One region of the Neobacillus sp. BF23-41 genome, then DNA from elsewhere that is predicted to be linked to it. Evidence: riboswitches for the same ligand, from Rfam matches in the RefSeq annotation. Region 1 holds a riboswitch; each other region holds the start of a gene.
What was found. Region 1 has a riboswitch for glycine ahead of gcvT (glycine cleavage system aminomethyltransferase GcvT). Riboswitches for the same ligand answer to the same signal wherever they lie in the genome.
Positions count from the first base shown of each region.

Region 2: it holds a riboswitch for glycine, as region 1 does, so the genes downstream of both, AB7942_RS20180 (amino acid permease) here and gcvT (glycine cleavage system aminomethyltransferase GcvT) in region 1, are expected to answer to the same signal.
Region 3: it holds a riboswitch for glycine, as region 1 does, so the genes downstream of both, AB7942_RS13130 (amino acid permease) here and gcvT (glycine cleavage system aminomethyltransferase GcvT) in region 1, are expected to answer to the same signal.

Region 1 covers NZ_JBGBPR010000003.1:209,995-214,787, forward strand. The annotation lists gene gcvPA (aminomethyl-transferring glycine dehydrogenase subunit GcvPA) at 1-1,136, opposite strand, end outside; gene gcvT (glycine cleavage system aminomethyltransferase GcvT) at 1,155-2,261, opposite strand; glycine riboswitch at 2,348-2,427, opposite strand; glycine riboswitch at 2,431-2,518, opposite strand; gene AB7942_RS06860 (DEAD/DEAH box helicase) at 2,696-4,384, shown strand; gene AB7942_RS06865 (YqhG family protein) at 4,362-4,793, shown strand, end outside.
Region 2 covers NZ_JBGBPR010000014.1:98,515-103,307, forward strand. The annotation lists gene AB7942_RS20175 (MFS transporter) at 1-876, opposite strand, end outside; gene AB7942_RS20180 (amino acid permease) at 1,111-2,475, opposite strand; glycine riboswitch at 2,641-2,721, opposite strand; gene AB7942_RS20185 (hypothetical protein) at 2,992-3,252, opposite strand; gene AB7942_RS20190 (DUF2935 domain-containing protein) at 3,429-4,226, opposite strand; gene AB7942_RS20195 (hypothetical protein) at 4,476-4,793, shown strand, end outside.
Region 3 covers NZ_JBGBPR010000007.1:96,645-101,437, forward strand. The annotation lists gene AB7942_RS13130 (amino acid permease) at 1-1,384, opposite strand, end outside; glycine riboswitch at 1,732-1,831, opposite strand; gene AB7942_RS13135 (NADH-quinone oxidoreductase subunit I) at 2,038-2,418, opposite strand; gene AB7942_RS13140 (hypothetical protein) at 2,432-2,740, opposite strand; gene AB7942_RS13145 (ArdC-like ssDNA-binding domain-containing protein) at 2,764-3,168, opposite strand; gene iadA (beta-aspartyl-peptidase) at 4,025-4,793, opposite strand, start outside.

The DNA of each region.
Region 1 (4,793 bases):
TCATAAACAACTTCAAAGCCGGCTTCCTTGAAAGCATTTTTCGCATAATGAGCTTTTTGCAAGTTGGCCGCAGCCATTTCCCTGACACCTTTTTTACCAAGAGCGGTCATCGCTACAGATGCAGCGAGTGCATTTAATGCCTGATTGGAACAAATATTTGATGTCGCTTTATCACGACGGATATGCTGTTCACGCGCTTGTAGTGTTAAGACAAAACCACGGCGCCCTTGGTCATCCGTTGTCTGTCCAACAAGACGGCCTGGAACTTTCCGCATTAACTTAGTAGTGACTGCAAAATATCCGCAGTGCGGTCCGCCAAAGGCAGTTGGGATCCCAAACGGCTGCGCATCACCAATAACGATGTCAGCACCAAATTTACCTGGAGGTGTTAATACCCCAAGGGACAGTGGGTTACTTGAAACAACAAACATGGACTTATTTGCATGAATGATTTCCTCAAGCTCTTTTAACGGCTCGACTCGCCCAAAGAAGTTTGGATATTGGACGATAACGGCTGCAACATCTTCATTAACGAGTCCTTTTAATGCGTCAAGATCTGTTACACCATCTTTGACTGGCACTTCAATCACATTGAGGTACTGACCCTTTGCATAAGTTTTTAGAACATCACGTGATTCTGGATGTACAGCACTGGATACGACTATCGTTTTTCGTTTGGTATGGCCTGCACTAAGCATTGCTGCTTCAGCAAGAGCAGTTCCGCCATCATACATCGATGAGTTGGCAACATCCATTCCAGTTAACTCACAAATCATGGTTTGGAATTCAAAGATAGCTTGAAGTTCACCTTGTGAAATTTCTGGTTGATAAGGTGTATAAGCTGTATAAAATTCTGATCTAGAAATAACATGGTCGACAATTACAGGCATGTAATGGTCATAAACACCTGCACCTATAAAAGATACGTTTCTTTTCAGGTCAGCGTTCCGACTAGCCATCTTAAAAAGCTCTTTCATTAAGTCTGTTTCAGACTTTGCCGCTTTTATATTGTACTCACCCTTAAATCTTACTTTCTCAGGGATATCGCTAAACAGTTCATCAATAGAGGAAACACCAATTGCCTCAAGCATAGTCTTCTTATCTTGTTCAGTCATAGGTAAATAGCGATGTTTCATAAACCTAACTCCCTTCTGTTATTTCTTTTCTTTTTTATAAAAAGGTGTTGGAACTACAGTAGCTTTTAAACGTTTGCCGCGAATTTCAACTTCAACTTCGGATTCAAGACCCGCAAATTCTGCATTGATCAGGGCAAGACCAATATTCCTCTTTAAGGTGGGTGATTGCGTTCCAGTTGTAACCTCACCAATTAACTGATCACCTTTATATACAGGGTAGCCATGACGTGGAATCCCACGATCAATCATTTCGATTCCAACCAATTTTCTTGTTAAGCCCTTTTCTTTTTGTTGGATTAACGCTTGTTTCCCGATAAAGTCATCTTCTTTGTTTAATTTCACAGCGAAGCCAATTCCAGCTTCAAGTGGTGAAATTTCTGGAGATAGTTCTTGACCATAAAGCGCTAAAACTGCTTCAAAGCGAAGTGTGTCGCGTGACCCTAATCCACATGGGATTACTCCATCTTCTTTACCTGCAGTTAAAATGTCTCTCCAAAGGTCCACAACATCTTTTGCATCGCAATACACTTCAAAGCCATCTTCACCAGTATAACCAGTTCTTGATACAAGTGCCTTTTTCCCATTTAGGATTACATCTTGTTGGAATTTGAAAAAGCCAATTTGGCTTAAATCATTATCTCCCGCAAGCTTTTGCAATACTTTTTCCGCAAGTGGTCCCTGAATAGCCAGCTGTGCTGTTTTTTCCGATAAGTTTTCTAAAGAGACATCACCAGTTAAATGGTCTTCAAGCCATTTGTAATCTTTTTCAATATTTGATGCGTTTACTACTAAAAGGTAATGATTGTCTTCAATCTTATATACAAGCAGGTCATCAACAGTACCGCCATTTTCATAACACATGGCGGTGTACTGGGCACCTCCATTTTTTACTTTTGAAATGTCATTAGTCATCATTTTTTGTAAAAATGCTAAGCTATTAGTGCCTTTTACTTCTACTTCACCCATATGGGAAACATCAAATAATCCTGCACATGAGCGAACAGCTTCATGCTCTTCTTTAATGCTAGAGAATTGGACCGGCAGTGCCCAACCTCCAAAATCAATGGTTTTTCCTCCCCATTCTTTATACACATCAAAAAGTGGAGTTCGTTTTAATTCAGACATTCTTAATCCTCCTTCAATCTTTGGCGCAAATTATTCAATGGATAATATAAAAAAGGACAGAAACCTCCTATGAAACGTAAGAAGGTCTCTGTCCTTGCACCTGAAAGTTTACCTAAAAAGGCTTTCCCCTTTGGTGGCTGCTTAAAGCTAGCAGCGCTCTCCAGAGCTGCGTCCTACAAGAGTTCTTTTGCCTGAGAGATTCACATTTCTGCTTGCTCCTTCGGCGCTACATAAGTAGTCTCTCCCCTTGTTATCATTCGCATTATAATATTATCCAAATTGGTCATACTAATTATACTTATAAAATAAATTACCTTATTAAAATATTTAAAACATTCAAAGCTATTATTATCCTACCATTAAAATAATACATTGAGCAATAACTTTATTAGAAAAGCATATAGCTGGAAATTGAATAAAAAGGAGCTGGAACCATGTCGATCGAAATTGAATTTGATTCCTCCTGGAAGGATGATTTTTTACATAGAATTGAAAACGATGGTCCATGGGGGAATTGGGAACTTTTTAAACTAGCAATTGGAGTTGAAAAACAGCTCGTCATTCCAGATTTCACAGGTTTATTGGCACCAAGTCATTTACCCAATCTAACCCCACTTCCTCACCAGCTTGAAACAGCTAAACAAGTAATTGAAAACATGAATGGGAAAGCCATCCTTGCCGATGAAGTAGGACTCGGAAAAACGATTGAGGCCGGGCTGATTCTAAAAGAATATATGATTCGCGGATTGGTGAAAAAGGTATTAATTCTTGTCCCTGCATCGTTAGTTACTCAATGGTCGATGGAGTTGAATAGCAAATTTTTCATTCCAGCCATTTCACAAAGGAAGAGCTATGTGTGGGAACAGTGCGATGTTGTCGTTTCGTCAATTGATACAGCTAAACGAAATCCCCATCGAGACATAATTTTTAAACAGGACTATGACCTTATTATCATTGATGAAGCCCATAAACTTAAAAATAACAAAACAAAAAACTACGAATTTGTCCAAAATCTGAAAAAGAAATTTTGTTTACTATTGACGGCAACACCCATTCAGAACCGTATCGAGGAAATTTTTAATCTGGTTTCATTATTAAAACCAGGACATTTAGGCAGCGAAACGACATTCTTTGAAAAATACAAACGAGATGCACGTTCATTAAATGATGATGAGCATTTAAAAGAATTAGTAAACAAGGTTATGATTCGGAACAGGCGGGCAGATACAGGCATTGAGTGGACGAAAAGGCATGTGGAAACCATTCCAATTGAATGCACTCAAGAGGAGAAAGATCTTTATGAGTCAATTACTGAACTAAAAAATGAGGGGAATTGGGCACAGACAAGTTCATTCTCCGTAATGACATTACAGCGTGAGGCGTGCAGCAGTAGAGAAGCAGTTTTTTATACATTAAAAAATATGCTCCAAAAAAAGGAAAATCCAACCCCAGTTTTTGAGGAACAAATTCAGTATTTAATAAAAAAAGTCGAAGCTGTCCAGAAGAATTCAAAAGCGGAAAAAGCATTAGAATTAATTCAAAAAGTAAATGATAAAGTAATTATTTTTACAGAATACCGAGCAACACAAATGTACCTCCAATGGTATTTAAAACAGCATGGAATTTCATCTGTCCCTTTTCGGGGCGGCTTTAAGCGTGGAAAAAAGGACTGGATGAGAGAATTATTCCAAAAGCACGCTCAGGTCCTTATTGCAACTGAAGCAGGCGGTGAAGGAATTAACCTTCAATTTTGTAATCATATAATTAACTTTGATTTGCCATGGAATCCAATGAGGCTCGAACAACGAATTGGTCGTATCCATCGTCTGGGCCAGGAAAAGGATGTCATGATTTATAATTTTGCGATAAAAAATACTGTCGAAGAACATATTTTGAAGCTTCTTTATGAGAAAATACATTTATTTGAAAAAGTAATTGGTGAACTGGACGATATTTTAACAAAGTTGGAATTTGGCAATATTGAAGACCATTTAATCGATATTTTTGGACAATCCTCATCCGAAGGCGAAATGCGAATTAAAATGGAAAATTTATCATCAATGATTGAATTTGCTCAGGACATGAAGAAGGGAGATTCCCATGCAGCAGCAGGAAATTCATAACTTTTTATTGAACTATTTTCAGGCTAATGACTGTGCAATTGTGGCGAATAGCCCAGGATATTTGACTGTTCAGTTAACAGTTGAACTTGATAAGGAATTAATGAATCGCCCTTTTTACTGGCACTATTTAGAAAAAACGGGTGGAATTCCAAACCCGATGAAGTTAACATTTATTACGAACCAAGATGCCGCTCCTGAAAATATAAAGGGGGAAATCATTCATTTTGGTTCACCTCGGCTTCATCAAATTTTTACTTCGACGAAAAATTTAGCCAGCTATATCCGACTTTATGAAAATCATCGGAATCAAAACAAGCAAACTCCTTTACTACCATGGCTATGTATGAATGTTAAGATCTCCTATCAATGTGACCGTAAGCGGGATATTTTCAAATCTATCGGCTTACAA
Region 2 (4,793 bases), on a different contig from region 1:
TGCGATTGCGGAAGCGAATAAGAAGATTCCGAATGACCGCTTCATTCCAAGTCGATCCATAAACTGTCCAAAAGTTAACATACCTGCAATCATTCCCGCAGCTGTACTAATCGTCCAAAGAGCCGAGTTTGAAACTGATAATCCCTGGGATTGTTGAAGCATGGATGGCAGCCAAATCATCAAGCCATTATAACCTGCAATTTGGACCGTTGCCATGATAGCTAAAGCAATCGTCGTAACTGAAGTTCTTGGAGTAGCAAACAATTGCTTTAAATTCCCTTGCTTTGGCACAAGTTGTTTTTTCTTTTGTGATGCCAGCCACACGGGTGATTCGTCTAATTTTTTTCGGACGATAAAGGCGAATATAACCGGAACCAATCCGATGAAAAACAATCCTCTCCATCCCCAAGCAGGCAGGATCATGGCACTAAGAAGTGCAGCCAGAATCACACCGTATTGTGCACCGATGCTAACATAAGAAGAAGCGCGTCCTTGTTTATTCTTTGGCCATGCTTCAGCCACAAGCGCCATACCAATTCCGTATTCCCCACCTGCGCCTAAGCCGGCAATAAACCTAAAGATGTATACTTGTTCAATATTTACGGCTAAACCAGTTAATGCCGTTCCGATAGCAAATAGTAGAATCGTATAGGTAAATATTTTAACTCTCCCAAATTTATCTGCTAAGATACCGAAAATGATTCCTCCAGCGAGCATACCTAAATTGGTAATCGAAGAAATAAGACCTCCAGCAACCATGTCAATATGAAACTCTGCAATAATCATCGACATCGCAAAGGAGATAAACATGATATCCATGCCCTCTAATGTTAAACCTGCTACTGATGCAACTACTGTTTTTTTACGATAATCCATTTTTGTCGTTCTCCTTTCAAGCCTCACAGGACTTTGATTAAAAGATTATGGGCAAAAATAAAATGCCCTTTCATCCAAAGGACAAAAGGGCATTCATATACATAATTAGTATGATGAAGTTTACTTTTGCCTTTTTGGCCTCTCTGGACCAAATTAAAGGAATTTAATTTCATCTAATAGTAACACGATACATTTCATGTGACAATATTTTTATTATATTGCAAGAATTCTACTTTACGCAGATATTCTAATATTTTTTCCCTTTGTCCTTTTAAATGAATACACTATGAATAAAAGAATGAACCATAATGGTGTCATTAATAAAGCGACACGAGTTGATTCTGCAAATAGCATAATAATGAGAATAAATGCAAATAACGTGAGAACAAGATAATTAATAAATGGGGTAAATGGTGCTTTAAAAATCGACTTTTCATGTAAATCTGGGCGTGATTTCTTATATCGCAGATGACAAATTAAGATAATGCTCCAAACCCAAATAAAACAAATCGCACTAATCGTTGTCACGATACCAAAGGCTTGTTCTGGAATCAGCTTACTTAAAAGAGCTCCGACGGATAGAACAAGTGCAGATATAAATAATGCGTTACTCGGTACATGATTTTTATTTAATTTAGCAAAATTCGCGGGTCCCTGTTGATGATTACTTAAATTAAATAATATGCGGCTCGTTGAAAACAATCCACTGTTACAGGCAGACGCAGCAGATGTTAAGACGACAAAATTAATAATTCCTGCAGCAATCGGAATACCAACTAAACTAAACGTTTTTACAAAAGGACTGTTTGCTGCATTCAGTTGCGTCCATGGATTGATGCATAAAAGGATAATAAGGGCTCCCACATAGAAAAACAGTATTCTTAAAGGTATTTTATTTATTGCAGATGGGATATTTTTTTGTGGATTCGATGTTTCGGCTGCTGATACACCTACTAATTCAACACCTACAAATGCAAAGACAACCATTTGAAAAGAAAGTAAGAAACCTGACATTCCATTTGGGAAAAGACCACCATGGCTCCATAGATTTTTTACTGTAACCGTTCCTGAATCTGTTTGAAATCCAATAATTAACAAAATGACCCCTATGATGATTAAAGCAAGAATGGTGATCACTTTAATTAAAGCAAACCAAAACTCTAATTCTCCAAATAGCTTTACTGTTAATAAATTTAGTCCCAATAATAGAATTAAACAGACTATAGCAGGTACCCATTGTGGGATATCGAACCAATATTGTACATATACACCAACAGCAATAATATCAGCCATTGCTGTCATAATCCAACAAAACCAATACGTCCATCCAGTTACATAACCAGCCCACGGTCCAATATAATCCTCAGCGAAGTCCGTAAATGATTGATAGCCCTTATTTGATAAAAGAAGTTCTCCTAATGCCCTCATTACAAAAAAACATGCGATACCCACAATTAAGTAGGCAAAAATGATAGATGGACCTGCTAACTGAATGGCTTTCCCTGAACCTAGGAATAAACCTGTACCAATCGTACCTCCAATCGCAATCAGTTGTACGTGCCGATTTTTTAAATCTCTTTTTAATTCTTGTTGTGCCACTTCATTTGCCCCCTCATTTAGTAATAATTTCCTTTGTCCATTATGTGAAATTATGAACAATGAGTTAAACTCCGTAAAAAAAGAGATTGGAATTTCTCCAATCTCATCGGTCATAAGAATAACAAATAATATCCATTACTCTTTTGTTAGAATAACAAATAAAACTCGTACTCTTCTGTCCTTTTGCCTGAGATTGTGAACCCTTCGGCGCCGCAGATTTCCTGCGGTCTCTCCAGAAGCTGCTCCTGCTATAGTTTGATCCATAGCAATCATAGCTTGCTTAGTATTTAATTTATGTAGAAGAACAAATGGTTCAAAATCCCCCGCTAAAAAAGTTATGCATTAAAACATCTTATCTCACAAACTAAATTATTGTTAAATAATTTCTAATTTTAGTAGTATTCAATTACTTTGTCAATAATTAATTTCGGAAAATCTAGATTAATGGAGTAACAAAAAATGAACCCACTGCAAAGGATTGGGTTCATTTTTATCGTAATCCTTGATTCTGCATCTTTAATCTCCTAGTACCAAAAAATATTGAATATGATTTGCTGAGATGGGAGTAACCGCGATTATACGATAGCCGATACTTAGTAATTGCGACAAAGTTTCCGCACAATTGTGACGTGGAGGCTCAATCGGAGCATGGAAACTTTTATAAAGATTAATAAATTGATTATTATTTGTACAGTGAAGCAAGATCACATGTCTACCAGTCCATGCTTGACCGATCATTGGTTGTGGTTGTGTTTGTATTTCCCTTTTGATACTCATAATGAACACCCTCAAGTATTGATACAATAGAATATGGAAATAACCCTGTCCAATGTTCTTGGAAAATAAGGAAGTTTTTTTATATGATCCAGATATCTCCATAACAGCAAAAAGGGGTGTTTGCTTAAACTCCCCCTCACCTTTTATTAGTTATTATTTTTGGCAGTTTTGTGAACTCACTCCATACGTCGAGGTTTTGCAGGATTACAATTCGGTGAGTCAAGATTTGCCGATTCTGCTAATTTCATAAGATAATAACATTCTTCACGGTACATATGATCCGCCATTAGGGGGGCGAATGTTCCTAATGCTTGCTTACTTAGTCTGAGTTCTTCTATTTCATGTAGAAAATTTTGAAATAACTTTATTTCCAATTGGCTTTCTAAATTCATTCTTTCCAAAGCAGGAAACGAAGTTAAATTAGTTCTTAAATATCCTGCTAGTTCGACTGCTTTAAGGTAAAAGTCTTCAAAATTCTTCCTAAATGTATTACTTTTCTCTATGAGCTTCTTTTCAACACTATCTAAATTAGAGAAAATTGCCTCAGAATGACCCGAAGCATCTAATAACCATAAAAGATGATGATGTAGTTCATGGTAAACAGGTGGAACTTCCCCTGCTTTTAGGTGTATTAAAATTCTTAAGTATTCCTCTAATTCATTGACCATATGATTGATAAAGGTTGGCGAAAGGTGAATTTTTATTTTCCCAATCAGATGTTTTCTTAATAAGTCCAATTTAAATTCCCGTAATCTTATAACCTCTGTTTCAGCTTCGATTGTTAATGTCACTAAATCTGAGGAATTTGCACGATCCAGAAGCTTGTCAAAAACTCGAATAAAAGATGCTGCCTTTTCAATTTCCGCTTTTTGAACGGGTGCAAGGGCTTCGAAAATAAACCTTGAATGATCACCTAATATTTGGAGCCAAAAACGATGTTCAAATCTTGCTGTTCTCGCAAAGACATCATTCATGTTTATTCCTCCCAATAAGAAATACCCACACTATTTTGATGTTTATTCCTCTGATTTGCTACTTATGACCAATGACATACTGGTTTAAATTCCAAAAATTTCAATTTAATCTATTAATCTCCTTTCTTCATCACTATTATAGCCATTTCCTTCCATATAGTGCATTACCTATACTTCATTCAGAAAAATTCTAATAAAAAAAGGAATTCTCAGCGTTTTATAGAAGTGTTAAATTGGAGGTGTAGTGTTATGACGATAATATATTCACCTAGTAACGTACAGGAATTGCTTGGAATTGATGGCAATACATTACGGAAGTATGCCACTCTCTTGGAAGGACATGGGTATCAAGTTCAGCGTAATAACAGAGGACATAGAACCTATTTTGAAAAAGATGTTATCGCATTCCGTAAATTAATCGAATTCAGTAAGCAAGAAGGTATGACGATGGACCATTCAGCCGAAGCAGTGATGACATGGATCTCTGAAGAAAATAAAACGGTAACACTTTTGGAAGAAGTGCCGTTACAGACAACTAATGATGGCGATACTGAGCAGAATACTAAC
Region 3 (4,793 bases), on a different contig from region 1:
GATTCTCCTGATCCGCATAATTCTCCTGATCCGCATAATCCGCCTTCTTTATCAACATCTTATAAATCGCAATCAGCATGATAAACCAGACAGGTGTTACAAACAAAGCAACACGAGTGTCTTCCGCAAGTGCTAGTACGACAAGGACGAACGCTAGGAAGACAAGGATTAAGTAATTGGAAAATGGATAAAGCGGCAATTTAAATTTGTTCACTTTCGCTAGATCTGGTCTGGTTTTGCGGTATTTCAAATGGCTGACGACAGTAATACCCCAAATAAAGATGAAACATACTGTAGAAATACTTGTAATCAGCGTAAATACTCCTTCTGGCATTACATAGTTCAACACAACGGCAATTAAAATAACAACAGTGGAGAAGAACAATGCATTGGAAGGTACTTGACGAGAAGTAAGTTTTGCAAATGGTACTGGTGCATTTTTATCTCTGGCAAGTGAGTATACCATCCGGCTTGTACTGAAAATGGCGCTGTTACATGCCGAGGCTGCAGAGGTTAGAACGACAAAATTGACGATACCAGCAGCTGCAGCGATACCAACCGCCACGAATACTTGAACGAATGGGCTTTTCGCTGGATTGATGGCGTTCCACGGATAAATACTCATAATGACAATAAGGGCGCCAATGTAGAAAATTAATACCCGAATAGGAATATTATTGATGGCCTTTGGGATAACTTTTTCCGGGTCTTCTGTTTCACCTGCAGTAAGTCCTACAAGTTCAATGCCAACAAACGCAAACACGACCATCTGGAATGAGAGGATAAAGCCATTTATGCCATTTGGGAACATGCCGCCGTGGCTCCATAGATTTGTGAAACTGGATGCGCCTGAATTTGTGGAAAAGCCTTTAATAATCATGAAAATTCCGATAACAATTAATGCAAGAATCGCAATAACTTTAATTAATGCGAACCAGAATTCCATTTCGCCAAAAAGCTTTACAGTTGCAAGGTTCATGATTAGCAAAACGACTAATGCAATTAATCCTGGCATCCACTGTGGTACATTTGGAAACCAAAACTGAGTATAGAGACCAACTGCTGTTAAATCGGCCATTGCAATTGAAATCCAGCAAAACCAGTAGGTCCAGCCTGTAATAAATGCTGCCATATTACCTAAATAGTCTCTTACAAAGTCAACAAAAGAATGGTATTTCAAATTAGATAAAAGCAGTTCACCAAGGGCGCGCATGATTAAAAAGCAAATGACCCCTGTAATCAAGTAAGCAAATAAAATCGATGGTCCTGCTAAATGAATTGATTTTCCTGCTCCAAGAAATAATCCTGTTCCGATAGCACCCCCAATAGCGATAAGTTGAACGTGCCTGTTTTTTAAACCTCTTGACAATGTTTGTTCCTGCATATGAATTCCCTCTCTCTACTTTTCAAGGATGTTTGCAGTTTTTTTGATGGCTTTAAATAATATGTAATATCAATAATTGCAAATTGATCCCAATGAAAGTTTAATATTTATTTAGTCAATTCGGCATAAATAAGCGCTTACATTTTTCTAAGAAATAAATATTCAACAGGTCAATCATGATGCGCCTCTCCAATTATTCGTTTTGACTTTAACTCCTCCTTTTTTTGTTTATTACTATTTTTCTCCACACAAAAAAGGACAGAGAAAAATAGGCGTTCCCCATTTTCCTCTGTCCTTTTACCTGAGAGTATAACTCCTTTGGTGGCACATGGCGCTCTCCAGAGACGCGTCCTATTGTAGTCCTTTTACCTGAGAGATTGAGCCCAATTTTTGGGACTTGCTCCTTCGGTGCTAAACAATGTGTTTAGTCTCTCCCACAATACTCATCCGCAATTATGAATATAATTAAATCCTAATCTATCGAATGAATGATGTCAAATGAATTTTCTGAATTTAATTATTATTATAATTTTTTAGAAATACAGAGGGCATTGTTAACAGAAACTTTTCCATTACTTTTTAACAGTGAATGGTGCCTGTTGATTGAGCCATTATTTATCACCATATTGGATGGTCCTGGCAATGTCTTCCCTTCAGTTCCGCTTTACTGCAAGCACGATTGTTTTGGAAAGCAACTTGTTATTCGGTTCATCTTGTAGGAGTATATTTTGGAAAAAGCATATATCTTCACATTGATGACAATCGACACATTTATATGGTTGAAGTGGGATGGTTATGGAGCCATCCTTTTCCTCCTTCGATAATGCATTCGTCGGACAAAGGGTTGTACAGGCTCCGCAAAAATTACAATCTGGTAAAATAGTCGGAAGCCGATAATCTTTCCGTTTTTTTAACCATTCACTTTTCTGTATTTCCTCTAAAATTAGTTTTCGTTTATTCATATATGGAAAAGCTGATTCATTGATCACCCTTTCCACAATACTATTGGATACTGCAGTCATTTCTTTTTTCACTTTAAAAAGGGGATCATCCTGCAGCTTTTCCCAGTACGATTGAACTTCTGAACCGCCTAAACACTTCCAGAATTGCAAGCTTATTCGTTGCTTTGATTTCACTAAATAATGACGTAAAGAATGCTCGCCGTTTAAGATCATACTGAGGTTGTTGTTTAGATTTTTGAATCCTCGCAGTGATCAAAAACTTATTCCCTGACATTGCTTCTCCTGCACCCAACTCTTTCCTCCATACCTCTTCCCCCTGTGATACTTCACAATGGTGGCAACTCTCATCAGGGTGATAGACAAAAAGATTATCACACACCCTGCTTATCGCCACCCATACCTCCCTTGGAATCATGCCTAAGCAAGGAATGGAGACCGAAGAAATCTCTGAATGGGCATTAGACATCCTCTTACAGTGCAGGTACACTGTTTAGTAATCTCCCAAACTCGATAATAAAAGGGTTTAGCAAAGGTCTTTTTTCCCCCTGTTTCTTCGTCTTCTTTCTCTTTCCAAAGCCAGTAGACAATGATATGAGAATTTTTCAGTTCCTCTTTTTTAATTCGTTCACCCGCTTCTAAAATCTGTTTTTTGGAAGCATATTCCCCTGGCTCCACTAGGAAAATGTTGATTCCCCGGTATGGTTTTTGTGTTTTCCAATTGATCGCATTTGAATTGGTCCATGGCTGGCGCCACGGTACAACGCCCTTTTCTAATTTTCCGATGATTTTTTCTGTAATGATTTCATACACGCTTTTTGTCATCTTGTTTTTCCTCCTTTGATTTGCTATTGATTTTAGATTTTTGATGTTTGGTCTAATGATTTTCTTTTCCATTTTGATTTGCGATGCGAGTAAGTTCCCCAAAGGGGGATGATTTTCCCCTTTTGCAAGTAGAACGAAAAACACGCATAGGCAATGGGTCAAGGGTGCTCTTCGCACAAAAAGTTTTTTGCTGTTGTGATAACGCCTTTAAGCAAAAAAGTTTTTTGCCCCTTGACCGATTGACTAGCCTTCTTAGCTTCTAGCCGGAAAGGTTCGGGTGTCCTGCCGGCTGGAAGCTTAGAAGGCTTGCGTTGTTTTACGATTCGGAAGGCAAAAGGGAAAAATAAACAAGAAAAGCAGCCGTTTCGGCTGCTCTCCTTTTGTCATTTATTCTCTTGATCTTTTAATCTTTTGATTTTCCGGTTTTCCGATTTTCGGCTCGTTCGGTATGGCGGTGTAAGCCGTAAATGGAACAGGAACCAACGGAATGTAGGCGTAAGCCGTACAGACCGTGGTTATCGGTCCATTTAATGCCGAAGCGACACGTACGGACTGACAGAAAGGGTTTTATCCTTTCTGTTCAGTCCGTAGTGCTGCTGCCCAAAGTCGTTCTGTATGCTTCTAACCTTAAGATTATATTTTCCATTGCTATCATATTTAAATACCATAATACGCATTAATAGGAAGCTCGCTTTCTCCTAAAAGTCTTTTTTATTCGTATATTACATTGAATGGTTTTCATCATGGACAAAACAGGCTCCTTCCTCTTTGAAGATATATATGATGAACTTTGAATCCCACTAGAAATTCAAGAGGCTAGTTTTTAGTATCATTATCTTTGCACCGGAACCTTCCTTTATTCAAATGTTCCCTTCATTATTGGAACTTTGTTTTCTACCATAAGCTTACCTTTTGCAATGACACTGTGAATGTCCAACGTTTCTTTTTCCAACAATACTATATCAGCATCCTTCCCGGTTTGGATGCTGCCTTTACTTGAAAGCTTTAGCACATGTGCAGGATTCGTGGTGATGACCTCCAATGCCGTTTCCAGCGGGATGTCATCCTCTAAAACAGAATCGCGCACTTCGTGATATAGAGATGATACTTTTCCGACTTGAAGGCCTACGCACTCCCCATTGCTGTCAAAGCAGGGAAGGCTGGCCTGCCCGTCTGAAGAGAAGGTGATGCGTCCAATTGGAACCCCTTCTTTAAGCATCATACTTAATGCCTTGCTACACTTCACTTCGCCTTCTTCCAAAAACTGAGGAATGGTACTTGTGGTAAAGTCTACGTATCCTCCTCGTTTCGCATAATCAATACCTGCCCTGAATAATTCTTCATTTCGGTTGATATGTGTAGGATGGAGCTGCCGAATCGGAATGTTGGTTTTTTCTGCAATTTCATGCAGTAATGAAAGCTTTTCATCTCCGTCCCCTACATGAACTTCTAATATGCCAGCTTTTCCTGACAGGATACCGCCATTGCGTGCCGCAGCGGCGACTTTAGCCAGTTCCTCAAATGTGGGTTCTGATGATCTATGGTCGGAGATTGCAATCTCTCCAACACCGATAATTTTGTCGATTAAAATAATATCGTCTTCGATTTTTCCCGTCAGTGTTTTT